Regions from separate parts of the Pantoea sp. E2023-21 genome, predicted to be linked through region 1. Evidence: predicted binding sites of a transcription regulator. Region 1 holds the regulator's gene; each other region holds the start of a gene.
What was found. The regulator PurR, encoded in region 1, represses purine synthesis genes. The targets are predictions, from matches to a motif close to CANGCAAACGTTTGCNTG.
Positions count from the first base shown of each region.

Region 2: a site for PurR is predicted at 1,741-1,758, ahead of purE (5-(carboxyamino)imidazole ribonucleotide mutase). Genes of this name have one in related genera too.
Region 3: a site for PurR is predicted at 2,644-2,661, ahead of purM (phosphoribosylformylglycinamidine cyclo-ligase). Genes of this name have one in related genera too.

Region 1 covers NZ_CP195344.1:917,345-922,195, forward strand. Annotated here, with positions in the region: gene punC (purine nucleoside transporter PunC) at 1-93, opposite strand, end outside; gene punR (DNA-binding transcriptional activator PunR) at 203-1,114, shown strand; gene purR (HTH-type transcriptional repressor PurR) at 1,111-2,136, opposite strand; gene ACRQ84_RS04420 (cytochrome bd-I oxidase subunit CydH) at 2,410-2,499, shown strand; gene ACRQ84_RS04425 (C40 family peptidase) at 2,556-3,347, opposite strand; gene ACRQ84_RS04430 (Grx4 family monothiol glutaredoxin) at 3,712-4,047, shown strand; gene rnt (ribonuclease T) at 4,083-4,751, opposite strand.
Region 2 covers NZ_CP195344.1:213,060-217,910, forward strand. Annotated here, with positions in the region: gene purK (5-(carboxyamino)imidazole ribonucleotide synthase) at 86-1,150, opposite strand; gene purE (5-(carboxyamino)imidazole ribonucleotide mutase) at 1,147-1,656, opposite strand; gene ACRQ84_RS01040 (UDP-2,3-diacylglucosamine diphosphatase) at 1,788-2,504, opposite strand; gene ppiB (peptidylprolyl isomerase B) at 2,504-2,998, opposite strand; gene cysS (cysteine--tRNA ligase) at 3,334-4,719, shown strand; gene ACRQ84_RS01055 (AAA family ATPase) at 4,752-4,851, shown strand, end outside.
Region 3 covers NZ_CP195344.1:2,079,259-2,084,109, forward strand. Annotated here, with positions in the region: gene hda (DnaA inactivator Hda) at 1-288, opposite strand, end outside; gene uraA (uracil permease) at 382-1,665, opposite strand; gene upp (uracil phosphoribosyltransferase) at 1,856-2,482, opposite strand; gene purM (phosphoribosylformylglycinamidine cyclo-ligase) at 2,724-3,764, shown strand; gene purN (phosphoribosylglycinamide formyltransferase) at 3,761-4,399, shown strand; gene pstB (phosphate ABC transporter ATP-binding protein PstB) at 4,509-4,851, opposite strand, start outside.

The DNA of each region.
Region 1 (4,851 bases):
ATCGCCAAAGGCGGGTAAATACATATCCGTGGCAAGAAAGCCGAGCATGCTGAGCACGGCGAGATAAGGCATAAATGCTTTAGACGACAACATGTTGATTCTCTTTTGGGCAGGTTGAACGCCGGGAGTGTAAAAGGATGCAACGCGCTTTGTGAAACGCTAATATTTGCATGGAGCTGTTAAATTTTTTGAAGGCAAAAATATGTGGTCAGAATATGCGCTTGAAGTGGTGGATGCCGTGGCGCGCACCGGCAGTTTTAGCGCGGCCGCGCAGGAGCTGCATCGCGTGCCTTCTGCCGTCAGCTATACCGTGCGTCAGCTGGAAACCTGGTTGGCGGTACCGCTGTTTGAGCGCCAGCATCGCGAAGTGGTCATGACACCAGCCGGCGAGCACTTCGTTCGTGAAGGGCGATCTGTTATCAAAAAAATGCTGGCAACGCGTAGGCAGTGTCAACAACTGGCGAATGGCTGGCGCGGTGAATTGAGTATCGCGGTTGACTGCATTGTAAAACCGCAGCGCACGCGGCAATTAGTGAAGGACTTCTATCGTCATTTTCCCGATATGGAGTTGATTATCAGCTACGAAGTGTTTAACGGAGTGTGGGATGCATTAGCCGATGGCCGGGTAGATGTCGCGATTGGCGCCACGCAGGCAATTCCCGTCGGTGGACGTTTTGCGTTTCAGGATATGGGCGCGCTGAATTGGCGTTGTGTGGTCAGCCCGGATCATCCACTGGTTAACAGCACTGAACTGGATGATGAAACGTTGCGAGCGTGGCCATCTCTGGTGCTGGAAGATACGTCGCGTGCATTGCCGCGCCGTATGACCTGGACGCTAGATAATCAGCGGCGGCTGGTGGTGCCAGAATGGGAAACCGGGATGGCGTGTTTGTTGGCAGGATTGTGCGTTGGAATGGTGCCGGGCCATTTGGCGCGTCCGCTGCTGGACAGTCATAAATTGGTCGAACTGTCGCTGCCGCAAGCCTTTCCTGATAGTCCGTGCTGCGTCAGCTGGGCTGAACAACGCACGTCGCCGGCGCTTGAGTGGTTACTGGCTTATCTGGGGGATGCTGAAACGCTGAACCACGAATGGCTCAGCGAAGTGTCAGCTTAGCGGCGATAATCGCGGAATGGGCCGTACGCCACTGAACGACGTTCAATCAGCGTAGGCTGAACCTCGATGGTTTGTGGATCTTCACGTTTGCTGGTGATGCGATCCAACAGCATTTCCAGCGCTTTTTCACCCAGTTCGGCTTTAGGCTGGTGTACGGTGGTCAGCGCAGGCGTGAAATAGCGCGCGTTGCGCACGTTATCGTAACCAATCACCGAGATATCTTGCGGTACACGCAAACCCATCTCATCGGCGGCACAAATTGCGCCCATCGCCATAATATCGCCGCCGCAGAACACGGCGGTTGGGCGCTGTTTCTGGTTAAGAATCTGCTGCATTGCCTGATAACCGGATTCAGGTTCAAAGTCGCCCTGAACCACCCATTCTGGGCGCACTGTAATGCCTGCTTCGTTCATCGCCTGCAGAAATCCTGCGTGACGTCCGCCGCCGGTGTTGCGCTCCATCTGGCCAGGGATGGCACCAATATCGCGATGGCCACGTTCAATCAGATAACGCCCGGCGAGATAGCCGCCTTGAAACGCGTTGTCCTGCACCGTATCGGTAAAATCACCGCGCGAAGCACCCCAATCCATGACGACCATCGGGATATTGCGGTTCTCTTCCAACATTTGCAGTAAATCGTCCGGATATTCAGAACACATCACCAGCAAACCATCGACGCGCTTTTGCGCCATCATCGACAGATAGGCGCGCTGTTTTTGCAGATCGTTGTGCGCATTGCCGAGAATCAACGTATAGCCGCGTTCGAAACAACGATTCTCCACCGCTTCGATAATTTCAGCAAAATAGGGCGCTTCACTGGACGTTGCCAGCAGACCTAAGGTTTTGGTGTGATTCACTTTGAGACTACGCGCCACGGCACTTGGCGAGTAGTGTAATTGTTTGATCGCTTCCCATACGGCGTTACGCGTTTCTTCCGCAACGAAACGCGTTTTGTTGATGACATGCGAAACCGTGGTGGTTGAGACACCTGCGCGTTTTGCGACATCTTTAATTGTTGCCATGAAAATGGTACTCCTGGGCTTATCGCAACTCACTGATAAGTATATTGTTAAACGTTTGCGTCTGCTAACGCTTTTACAGCCCAAAAGGCGGGCAAAACGGGGTGTTATAGCAGACGAAATCACTTCATTATGCTGAAAATACAGCACGCGCAAAATCTGTTGCGCAACGAAAGGCGGCGATTCTAACAAGCCCGCGCGGATAACACGAGATTTTTGCCGATTGCTGTGCGAAAATCGCGTTAACCCCATTAATTGTGTGACTAAGGAGTTGTGATGAATACTGACCTGAAGCTGGCGCTAATGACCACTGTTGGCGCACTGTTGATGATTATCGCCTTCAGTTTTACCGCGATCATGCATTAACAAAAAAGCCGGAGCTGTGTGCAGCATCCGGCTTTTTTCTGTTTGTTGCGCAACAATTAGCGAATGGTTTTTGGCGTCATCATACGACGCGCGCCCACATAGTGTTTCTGCCAGTAATCCTCTCCCAAAGCGCTAATCTGAATATCTTTGCCGGTACGCGGCGACTGAATGAATTTGCCGTTGCCGAGATAAACGCCAACATGATCAGCGGTGCCGCGATTGTTAATGCGGAAGAACACCAGATCCCCTTTCTCCAGCATTTCACGTTTGATCGGGGAAGCATCACGCAAGTGATACATCTCATTGGCGGTGCGCGGAAATTTGAATTTCACCAGATCTTTATAGGCGTACCAGACCAATCCACTGCAGTCGAAACCGGTATGTGGCGAGGTGCCGCCCCATTGATAAGGTTTACCGAGTTGCCCCATTAATTTGGTCATCGCCGTTTCACGCGCTTTTTGATAACGCTGGCGGTGCGACTTACTCATTTTAATGCCGGTAAGCGCAACCGCTTCGTCATCAACCACCACTTCGGGAGATTTCTTCACCAGGCGTTGATGACCGTATTTCTTAGCGGTAAGTTTCAGCGGGGATTTTTTGCTGGTGGTTTTGTGCAGCGCGGTTTCTGTTTTGGTCTGTTTTTTTAGTTTGAATTTTTGGACAGCAGTCAGGCGCGATTTTTTTGTGGTGGTTTTCACCGGACGTCGTTTGCGGCGCTCGTCTTCACGTGCGCTCTTTTTCTCTGCTTTGAGCGAGCTGGCATTAACGGGTGCATGCGGAGATGCAGCAGCCACATTAAAGAACAGTTGGGCTAAAGCCAGTATGAAAAGCGTAATTAGTAGACGCATAATCCGGTTACAGGTTAAGCAGGCTGAATGAACACAGACTGCGGCAAAGTGAGAGAAATCTGATCAAGTGACCAGCGCCGAGGCAATTCTAATCCACTTTTTTTCCAAAAGGTAAGGCCTTTTTCCATTAATATGTTACCAGATTGATTCTGTAGCAAAAATGAGCGATTTCAGCTGGTTAACCCAGCGAAACTATTGCTAATTATTAATTTATTAATGCCAATTAATGATATGAAAATGTTATTTGTCATGAATTGACTTAACAAACATGGCGATTAGCAGGCGCAAACACAAAATCCCGTTTTCAGTACGGGAGCGAAATCGCTACAATAAACAAACACGAAGTGAAGGATTAAGGAAGGCAATAATGAGTACTGTTGAAAAAATTCAGCGTCAGATCGCAGAAAACCCGATTCTGCTGTACATGAAAGGTTCTCCGAAGCTGCCAAGCTGCGGTTTCTCGGCGCAGGCCGTGCAGGCGCTTTCCGCATGCGGCGAGCGTTTCGCCTATGTGGACATTCTGCAGAACCCGGATATCCGTGCTGAAATGCCAAAATACGCGAACTGGCCAACCTTCCCGCAGCTGTGGGTTGATGGTGAGCTGGTCGGCGGCTGCGACATCATCGTGGAAATGTTCCAGCGCGGCGAACTTCAGCCGCTGCTGAAAGAGACCGCTGAGAAGTATAAAGAAGCGGAATAATGCAGAAGGCCGACACATGTCGGCCTTTTCTTTGGCTATTCGACGGACGCGTCGTCAGCGGGTTCTTCACTGAAAGCCAATGGCCAGCCACCAAGGCGTTTCCAGCGATTCACCAGCTCACAGAACAGCGTCGCGGTTTGCTCGGTGTCATACAGCGCCGAATGCGCTTGCGTACTATCAAACTCCATTCCCGCTGCTTTGCAGGCTTTCGCCAATACGGTTTGCCCCAACACTAATCCGCTTAATGCCGCAGTATCAAACGTGGCGAAAGGGTGGAACGGATTGCGTTTCAGGCTGGCGCGTTCTGCGGCCGCCATGACAAAGTTAAGATCGAAAGTGGCATTGTGCGCCACAATAATGGCGCGATTACAGCCGCTGTCTTTGGTGCCTTTGCGTACCATTTTAAAAATCGCATGCAGCGCTTCGTATTCGCTTACCGCACCGCGCAGCGGATTGGTGGGATCGATACCGGTAAACGCCAGCGCCGCAGGATTGAGAATGGCGCCTTCAAACGGTTCCACATGGAAGTGCAGCGTTTCATCGCGATGCAACCAGCCGTCTTCATCCATTTTCAGCGTTGTGGCTGCAATTTCCAGCAGTGCATCGGTTTGTGCATTGAAACCAGCGGTTTCAACATCGATCACGACAGGATAAAAACCGCGGAAGCGTTGGTGGAGAGCGTTTAAAGCGTTCGATTCAGACATCAGGATCTCATGGCAATAAATAGGGCAGCGCGCATTATGGCAAAAATCGCAGGAGGGTGCAGCAGGAGAGGGAAGTCAGCCTGCAATTAGCAGGCTGACG
Region 2 (4,851 bases), 700 kb from region 1:
GATAAATCGCGCCGCTACGGTATGTACGGTAATTAATACGGGGCTTAACTGATCGGCATTACGCCATTTATGGCGACCTGATAAATCAGAACTTCTCCACCGCCCACGCAATCCCACTCGCATACTCTGACGGCAGCAGCGGCACCAGCGCATTTAGGGCTTCTGCCAAACGCGCATGATCGCTATCGGTCAGATTAAGATGCCCAACTTTGCGGCCCGCGCGCACCTCTTTGTCATACCAATGCAGATGCACCAGCGGCTGTTGCAGCCACGCCAGATTCACATCGGTACCAATCAGGTTCACCATCACCGATGGCGCAAACACCACCGGTTGCGGCAGCGCCAGACCCAAAATCGCACGCAGATGCAGCTCAAACTGGCTGATGGACGCGCCATTTTGCGTCCAGTGGCCGCTGTTGTGCACGCGCGGGGCCAGTTCGTTGATCAGCAAACCTTCTGGCGTAATGAAACACTCCATCGCCATCACGCCGACGTAATTCAGCTCATGCATGATGGCGCTGAGCATCGCTTCCGCCTGCTGTTGCTGCGCGGCATCGGCCTGCGGGAAGGCCACGCTGGTGCGCAGAATGCCGTCCTGATGCAGGTTGTGCGTCAGCGGATAAAACACCGTGCTGCCATCGTGCCCGCGCGCGCCCACCAGCGACACTTCGCCGCTGAAGTTAATACCTTGCTCAACGATGCATTCGCCGTAGCACTCATCCGGCAGCGCGTCGGTTTCATTGGCACGCAAACGCCACTGACCGCGGCCGTCATAGCCGCCGGTACGACGCTTTACAATCGCCAGCTCGCCCAGCGTGCTGAACACCTGCGGCCACTCGGCTTTATCGGCCAGCAACTGCCACGGCGCAGTGGCGAGGTTTAACTGATCCAGCAGCTGTTTTTGCGTCAGGCGATCGGCCAGACGCGGGAAAATATCGCGATTCACAAACGCCGGATGGCTCGCCAGTTCGCGCGTTAACGCGGTTTCCGGCCAGCGCTCAATTTCTGCGGTGATCACGCTTGCGGCGATTGGCAGCGCAGAAGGTTCCGCATCCAAACCCACCGGATAGACCGCGATGCCGAGCGGTTCACCCGCCTGGCGCAGCATGCGGCCTAACTGACCGTTTCCTAATACGCAAACCGGCTTCATGCATCCTCCCGCGGATCCGGGTTGTTCAGCACTTCGTCGGTCTGGGTTTGCCGCCAGTTAGCGATACGCGCCGAAAGCGCACTGTCGTGAATCGCCAGAATCTGCGCCGCCAGCAGGGCGGCGTTGGCGGCACCGGCTTTACCAATCGCCAGCGTACCAACTGGAATCCCACGTGGCATCTGCACGATGGAGTAGAGGCTATCGACGCCGCTCAGCGCCGCGCTTTGCACCGGCACGCCTAGCACCGGCACCAGCGTTTTCGCGGCCAGCATGCCCGGCAAATGGGCAGCACCGCCGGCACCGGCGATGATCACCTGAAAACCGTTGTCGGCGGCGGTTTCCGCGAAGCTGAACAGTTTGTCGGGCGTACGGTGAGCTGAGACCACTTCAACGTGGAAGGGCACATCCAGGCTGTTAAGAATTTCCTCGGCGAACTGCATGGTAGCCCAGTCACTTTTGGAACCCATGACAATGGCGATACGGGCCGGGGTGGCGTTGGATGACATGCGGTCAACTCCTGTGAATATGCAAACGAACCTGGCCGGGCGGGCAGGCGAAGAAGGGCACAGAGAATAGCATGAGATGGCAGCAAGGAAAACGGTTGCGTAGGCGGAAAACGGGCATTTACGCCCGGATGTCAGAAGGGGAATTCGATCAGGCTTACGCCGCTGGCATCGAGCTGAATCATCGAACCGTTTTCATGCCAGGCACCCAGCACCGCGCGCTGCGCATTTTTGCCGTGCAACGCAAAGTGATGAATGGCGGGACGATGCGTATGGCCGTGAACCAGAATCGGCGTCTGTTGACGCGTCATCGCGGCTTCCACCGCAGGCTGATTGACGTCCATGATGCTGACAGACTTGTGCTGATTGGCCTGCTTGCTGCCGTTACGCATGCGCGCGGCAATGCGCATGCGCAGACGCAGCGGCAACGCGAGGAACAACCGCTGCAACCAGCGCTGATGCACTTTGGCGCGAAAACGCTGATAGCCTTCATCGTCGGTGCACAAGGTATCGCCGTGCATGATCAACACGCGATGGCCGTAAAGATCGAGCACCTTTTCTTCCGGCAGCAGCGTCATGCCTGAAGCCCGCGCAAAGCGCTGGCCGAGCAGGAAGTCACGGTTACCGTGAATGAAGAATGTCGGCACCGGCAGCGCCTTGAGCGCGGCAGCAATGTGCTGATGCAGCGGATTCGGATCGTCATCGCCAATCCAGGCTTCAAACAGATCGCCGAGGATGTAAAGCGCATCACACGCGCGCGCTTCACCCTGCAAAAAATGCAGAAAACCGGCAGTAATTGCCGGTTCTTCATTGCACAGATGCAGATCTGCGATAAACAGCGTGCGCGACATTACTCGCTAACAGTCACTTTCTGGATGACAACATCTTCAACCGGAACGTCCTGATGCATGCCGCTGCGGCCGGTTTTCACCGCTTTGATTTTCTCCACCACGTCCATGCCTTCAACCACTTCTGCGAACACGCAGTAACCCCAGCCTTGCAGGCTTTCGTCACGGAAGTTCAGGAAGTCGTTGTCTGCTACGTTGATGAAGAACTGCGCAGTCGCCGAGTGAGGCGCCTGAGTACGTGCCATCGCCAGCGTGCCTTTGGTGTTTTTCAGGCCGTTGTTGGCTTCGTTACGGATATCGGCTTTGGTGTCTTTCTGCTTCATGCCCGGCTCAAAACCACCGCCCTGAACCATGAAACCGTTGATTACGCGATGGAAGATAGTGTTATCGTAAAAACCTTCCGCACAGTATTCCAGGAAGTTCTTCACGGTAGCCGGCGCTTTGTCATCGAAGGTTTTAATTACGATATCGCCATGGTTCGTCTGGAAAGTGACCATTATTTTCTTCCTATCAGGTTTGTCGTCAGTATCAATTGCCGCGCCTGCAAGGCGGCGAGGCATTTTTGTAGACGCTTCTTATATCACAATTTCCAATAACGCGTCAGTAACCGCACGGCAGTTGGCAACCGAGCGATGCACAACTGAGAAAAATACGGCACAATAACCGGCTTGATGCCGTGCAGTTGGGCAATGTAGTTTTGGTCGCCATGAATGGCGACCCTACAAAATCGCACCGGTACGCTGTAGGGTCGCCATTCATGGCGACCGCGATGCACTTAACTGACTTTTTTAACGTTCGAATCCCGCACACGTAAAACAAACGGAACCGTTCAATGCTAAAGATTTATAACACCCTGAGTCGACAGAAAGAGGAATTCAAACCCATCCATGCCGGTGAAATCGGGATGTACGTGTGTGGTATCACGGTTTACGACCTCTGTCATATCGGCCATGGGCGTACTTTTGTGGCATTCGACGTGGTGGCGCGTTACTTGCGTTACGTGGGCTATCAGCTGAAGTATGTGCGTAACATCACCGATATCGATGACAAAATCATCAAACGTGCCAATCAAAACGGTGAAAGCATCGAAACGCTGACCAACCGCATGATCGCCGAGATGCACACCGATTTCGCTGCACTCGGCATTCTGCCGCCGGATCTGGAGCCGCGCGCCACGCGTCATATCGATGAGATCATCGAGCTGGTTGGCACGCTGATTGAACGTAATCACGCTTACGTCGCTGACAACGGCGACGTAATGTTCGACGTGCTGAGCGACAAAGCTTACGGCGTGCTGTCGCGCCAGGATCTGGAACAGCTGCAAGCCGGTGCGCGCGTCGAAGTGGCGGACGTGAAGCGCAATCCAATGGACTTTGTGCTGTGGAAGATGTCCAAAGCGGACGAACCGGCGTGGAATTCGCCGTGGGGCAACGGCCGTCCAGGCTGGCACATCGAGTGTTCGGCGATGAACTGCAAACAGCTCGGCACCCATTTCGACATCCATGGCGGCGGCTCGGATCTGATGTTCCCGCACCATGAAAACGAAGTGGCGCAATCCACCTGTGCGCACGATGGTCCGTATGTGAATTACTGGATGCACTCCGGCATGGTGATGGTTGATCGCGAGAAGATGTCAAAATCGCTGGATAACTTCTTCACCGTGCGCGATGTGTTGCAGCATTACGATGCCGAAACCGTGCGTTACTTCCTGATGTCGGGTCACTATCGCAGCCAGCTCAATTACGGCGAAGATAACCTTAATCAGGCGCGTGCAGCGCTCGAGCGCTTGTACACCGCGCTGCGTCACACCGATGCCAATGCGACGGCGGCGGGTGGCGAAGCGTTTGAAGCGCGTTTCCGCACCGCGATGGATGACGACTTCAACACGCCGGAAGCCTATTCGGTGTTGTTCGATATGGCGCGTGAAGTGAATCGCCTGAAAACCGAAGACAAAGCGGCGGCTGATGCGCTGGCGGCGAAACTGCGCCAGATTGCCAACGTACTCGGCATTCTACAGCAGGATCCTGAGCTGTTTCTGCAGAGCGGGGCGCTGGTCAATGACGACGAAGTGGCGGAAATCGAGCATTGGGTGAAAGCCCGTTCCGACGCACGTGCAGCCAAAGATTGGGCGCAGGCGGATGTGGCACGCGATAAGCTCAACGAATTGGGCGTGATCGTTGAGGATGGGCCACAAGGTTCCAGCTGGCGACGCAAATAACCGGAGAGGGCGAGAAATCGCCCTTTTTTATTATGGCGATTGAACAGATTCAGATTCACGGCTTCCGCTCGGTACGTAACCTGACGCTGCCGCTGCAACAGCTCAACGTGGTAAGCGGCCCCAACGGCTGCG
Region 3 (4,851 bases), 1.2 Mb from region 1:
CAGATTCTCCATTCCTTCCAGCACCTCCGGCACAAACCAGGTGCGTTTATCCAGCGGCACATAGCCCACCGCTTCGCCGCGCGCCGAGAGTTCCGCACAGGCTGCGTGCAGCAGATGACTGCGGCCACCGCCTTCGCGCGACCAGAAATAGAGATAGCTACCGTGTTGCTGAGAGAGTGCGCCTTGCAGCGCCGCCAGCAGAGACGTGTTTTCCCCCGGCCAGAAACTGGCGAAGGTTTCATCATCGGGTAAATAGAGTGGCAATGAGAGCTGTGCCGGCGTGTTCAGAAGTACCTCAACGGATGAGCGGGCAGAAAACCGCGCAAGTTTATCACGATCTTTGCCGGAGATGAACCGGGCTTCCCTGCCCGGCTTGCCGCTTTAACTTTCGCGCTTCTCTTCCGCGTCCAGCACCACTTCTTCTGGACGTAATACGCTGATTAAACGGAAGATCAGAGCCAAGCCAACGCCAACAATGGTCGCCAGCGCCATGCCTTTCAACTCTGCTGCGCCAATGTGCACTTTGGCACCGCTCACGCCGATGATCAGGATCACCGAGGTCAGGATCAGGTTCTGCGCTTTGTTGTAATCCACTTTAGATTCGATCAATACGCGAATACCCGACGCGCCAATCACGCCATACAGCAGCAGCGATACGCCGCCCATCACCGGTACAGGAACGGCCTGAATCGCCGCCGCCAGCTTGCCGACGCATGAAAGCAGGATGGCAAAGATCGCCGCGCCGCCAATCACCCAGGTGCTATACACGCGAGTTATCGCCATCACGCCGATGTTCTCGCCATAGGTGGTATTTGGCGTGGAGCCGAAGAAGCCTGAGATCATGGTGGATAAACCGTTGGCGAACATTGAGCGGTGCAGGCCCGGATCGCGGATCAGATCTTTCTTCACGATGTTGGCGGTCACGACTAAATGTCCGACGTGCTCGGCAATGACCACCAGCGCAGCTGGCAGAATGGTCAGCATCGCCACCCACTCAAAACGCGGCGTATAGAAAGTTGGCAGTGCGAACCACGGCGCATTCTCTACCGCTGTCCAGTCCACAATACCCATCGCATAAGAGAGCGCATAGCCGACTAACACGCCGACTAAAATCGGGATGATGGCGAGGAAGCCCCGAAACAGCACCGATCCAAATACCGTCACCGCCAGCGTCACCATCGAGATGATCACGGTTTTGCTGTCTGGCGATGTGCCTTCAGCGGGCAGCAAACCGGCCATGTTCGCCGCCACGCCCGCCAGTTCAAGGCCGATAACCGCGACAATCGCGCCCATCGCCGCCGGAGGGAACATCACGTCAAGCCAGCCGGTACCGGCTTTCTTCACGATCAACGCCACCACGCAGAACAGAAAACCGCAGAGGATAAAGCCGCCCAGCGCCACTTCGTAACCCAGCGGCAACAGCAGCAGCACCGGCGAAATAAAGGCAAAGCTCGAGCCGAGGTAAGCCGGGATTTTGCCTTTACAGATGAACAGATAAAGCAGCGTGCCGACGCCATTGAACAGCAACACCGTGGCCGGGTTGATGTGGAAAAGAATCGGCACCAGCACGGTAGCGCCGAACATGGCGAACAGGTGCTGCAGGCTGAGTGGAATGGTTTGCAGCAGTGGCGGGCGTTCGTTAACGCCAATAGCGCGACGAGTCATTATTATCCCCTATCCTCTTCGTTCTTCGCGCTATGGCTGCGTTGGCTGCTCCCGTCCACCCGAATCACTTACTGAAGTAAGCTCATCGGGATGAACGCGATTGCCGCCTTGCCCTAGCGCGAATAACTCGAGGATGACATTGTTGTGTTTTTAGACAAAAAAAAGCCGACTCTCTGGCCGGCTGGTTGCTTTATTTGGTTCCGAAAATTTTGTCCCCGGCATCGCCGAGTCCGGGAATGATGTATCCCTTTTCGTTCAATCCCTGATCGATAGACGCGGTATACAGCTCCACATCCGGATGCGCTTTCTCCAGCGCCGCAATGCCTTCGGGTGCCGCCACCAGCACTAACACTTTAATACTGGTGCAACCGGCTTTCTTCAGCAGATCGATAGTGGCAATCATTGAACCACCGGTGGCCAGCATCGGATCGACCACCAAAGCCAGACGCTCTTCAATGTTCGAGACCAGCTTCTGGAAATACGGTACCGGCTCCAGCGTCTCTTCATCACGATAGACGCCAACCACGCTGATACGTGCGCTCGGCACATGCTCAAGCACGCCTTCCATCATGCCGAGGCCCGCACGCAGAATCGGCACGACGGTGATTTTTTTACCTTTGATCTGATCGATTTCAACGGGGCCGTTCCAGCCTTCGATCGTCACGCGCTCGGTTTCCAGATCGGCGGTGGCTTCATAGGTCAGCAAGCTGCCCACTTCCGAGGCCAGCTCGCGGAAACGCTTGGTGCTGATATCATGCTCACGCATCAGGCCCAGTTTATGTTTGACCAGCGGGTGTTTGACTTCCACGATCTTCATGATTGTTCTCCCGGAATTGAGTTGAGCTAAAAAAAAATCGCCGGATTATACCGCCTTTTCACCACCGCGCCATATGTCATTGGTCAATGGGGCGATTCATTACGCGCTGGAATAAGGATTGGCGAAAATTCAGCGCTGTGCAAAGGCAGCATGAGATGGGACTCGCAAACGTTTGCCTGCGCTGTTAGAATTGCCGCGCTTAATTTTTGCCACCAACCGCAATTCGCGTGGGGATTCCGCAGTGACCGACAAAACCTCTCTCAGCTACAAAGACGCCGGTGTTGATATTGATGCTGGTAACGATCTGGTTGACCGTATTAAAGGCGTAGTGAAAAAAACTCGCCGCCCGGAAGTGATGGGTGGATTGGGCGGATTCGGCGCGCTTTGTGCGCTGCCGCAGAAGTACCGCGAGCCGGTGCTGGTCTCCGGAACCGATGGCGTCGGCACCAAGCTGCGTCTGGCAATGGATCTCAAACGCCACGACAGCATCGGTATTGACCTGGTCGCGATGTGTGTCAACGACCTGATCGTGCAAGGTGCAGAGCCACTGTTCTTCCTCGATTATTACGCGACCGGCAAGCTGGACGTGGATACCGCTTCATCGGTCATCACCGGCATCGCCGAAGGTTGCTTGCAGTCGGGTTGCGCGCTAGTAGGCGGCGAGACCGCTGAAATGCCAGGCATGTACCACGGCGAAGATTACGACGTCGCCGGTTTCTGCGTCGGCGTGGTGGAAAAATCAGAAATCATTGACGGTTCGAAAGTGCAGGACGGCGACGTGCTGATCGCGCTGGGTTCCAGCGGTCCACACTCGAACGGTTACTCGCTGGTGCGCAAGATTCTGCAAGTCAGCCAGACCGATCCAGAGACCAAACAGCTGGATGGCAAATCACTGGCCGATCACCTGCTGGCGCCAACCCGTATCTATGTGAAAAACATTCTCAGCCTGATCGAGCAGGTTGATGTGCATGCGATTTCACATCTGACCGGTGGCGGCTTCTGGGAAAACATTCCGCGCGTGTTGCCAGACAACACCCAGGCGGTGTTGGAAGAGAGCAGCTGGCAGTGGCCTTCTGTGTTCAGCTGGTTGCAGCAGGCTGGCAACGTCAGCCGTCACGAAATGTACCGCACCTTTAACTGTGGCGTGGGCATGGTGATTGCGCTGAGCCCGGCAGAGGCGGATAAAGCGATACAGCTGATGACTGACGCTGGCGAAAAAGCGTGGAAAATCGGTGTGATTAAAGCTTCTGATTCTGAAGAGCGTGTGGTTATCAATCCATGAAGAAACTGGTTGTACTGATCTCCGGCAACGGAAGCAATCTTCAGTCCATCCTCGACGCCTGCGCAAGCGGGCGTATTAACGGCAGCGTCGCTGCCGTTTTCAGTAATAAAGCCAGCGCCTATGGTTTAACGCGTGCGCAGGAAGCCAATGTCCCGCAGCATGCGTTAGCCGCCAGTGATTTTGCCGACCGTGAAGCCTTTGATCGCCAGCTGATGCAGGAGATTGATGCTTATGCACCGGATGTGGTGGTGCTCGCCGGTTATATGCGCATCCTCAGCAGCGCTTTTGTCGCGCACTATCACGATCGTTTGGTGAACATCCATCCTTCGCTTCTGCCAAAATACCCGGGCCTGCATACGCATCGTCAGGCGCTGGAAAACGGCGACGAGGAGCATGGCACCTCGGTGCATTTTGTCACTGACGAGCTGGATGGCGGTCCGATTATTTTGCAGGCGCGCGTGCCAGTGTTTGCGGGCGACAGCGAAGACGAGATCAGCGCGCGCGTGCAGCATCAGGAACACGCGATCTATCCGCTGGTGATCAGCTGGTTTGTTGATGGGCGTTTGCAGATGCGTGAGGGTAAAGCGTGGTTGGATGGTCAGCCGTTGCCGCCGCAGGGTTACGCCCACGACTGAATGATATGCATATTCCGTAGCGGCGCGATTTATCGCGCATTTCGATGGCACCATCGTGCCGATCCAGACATTGCGCAATAAATTGCGCCGCTACGAATCGCAGACTTTTTTAACCAAACCTTCCCGTAATGTAATCTTCGGTGCGTCGCGCTTTTGGCGAGGTGAAGATGCGGTCGGTTTCGTCAAACTCCACCAGTTGCCCGTTATGCATAAACGCGGTGTAATCCGACACGCGGGCTGCCTGCTGCATATTGTGCGTCACCAGCACCAGCGTGAAATGCTGCTTCAGCGTGGTCATCAACTCCTCAATCACCAGCGTTGAAATCGGATCCAGTGCCGAGGTGGGTTCGTCCAGCAGCAACACTTCCGGCTCAATCGCAATGGCGCGCGCAATCACCAAACGCTGCTGCTGGCCGTTGGAGAGCGTTAACGCGTTTTGTCCCAGCTGGTCT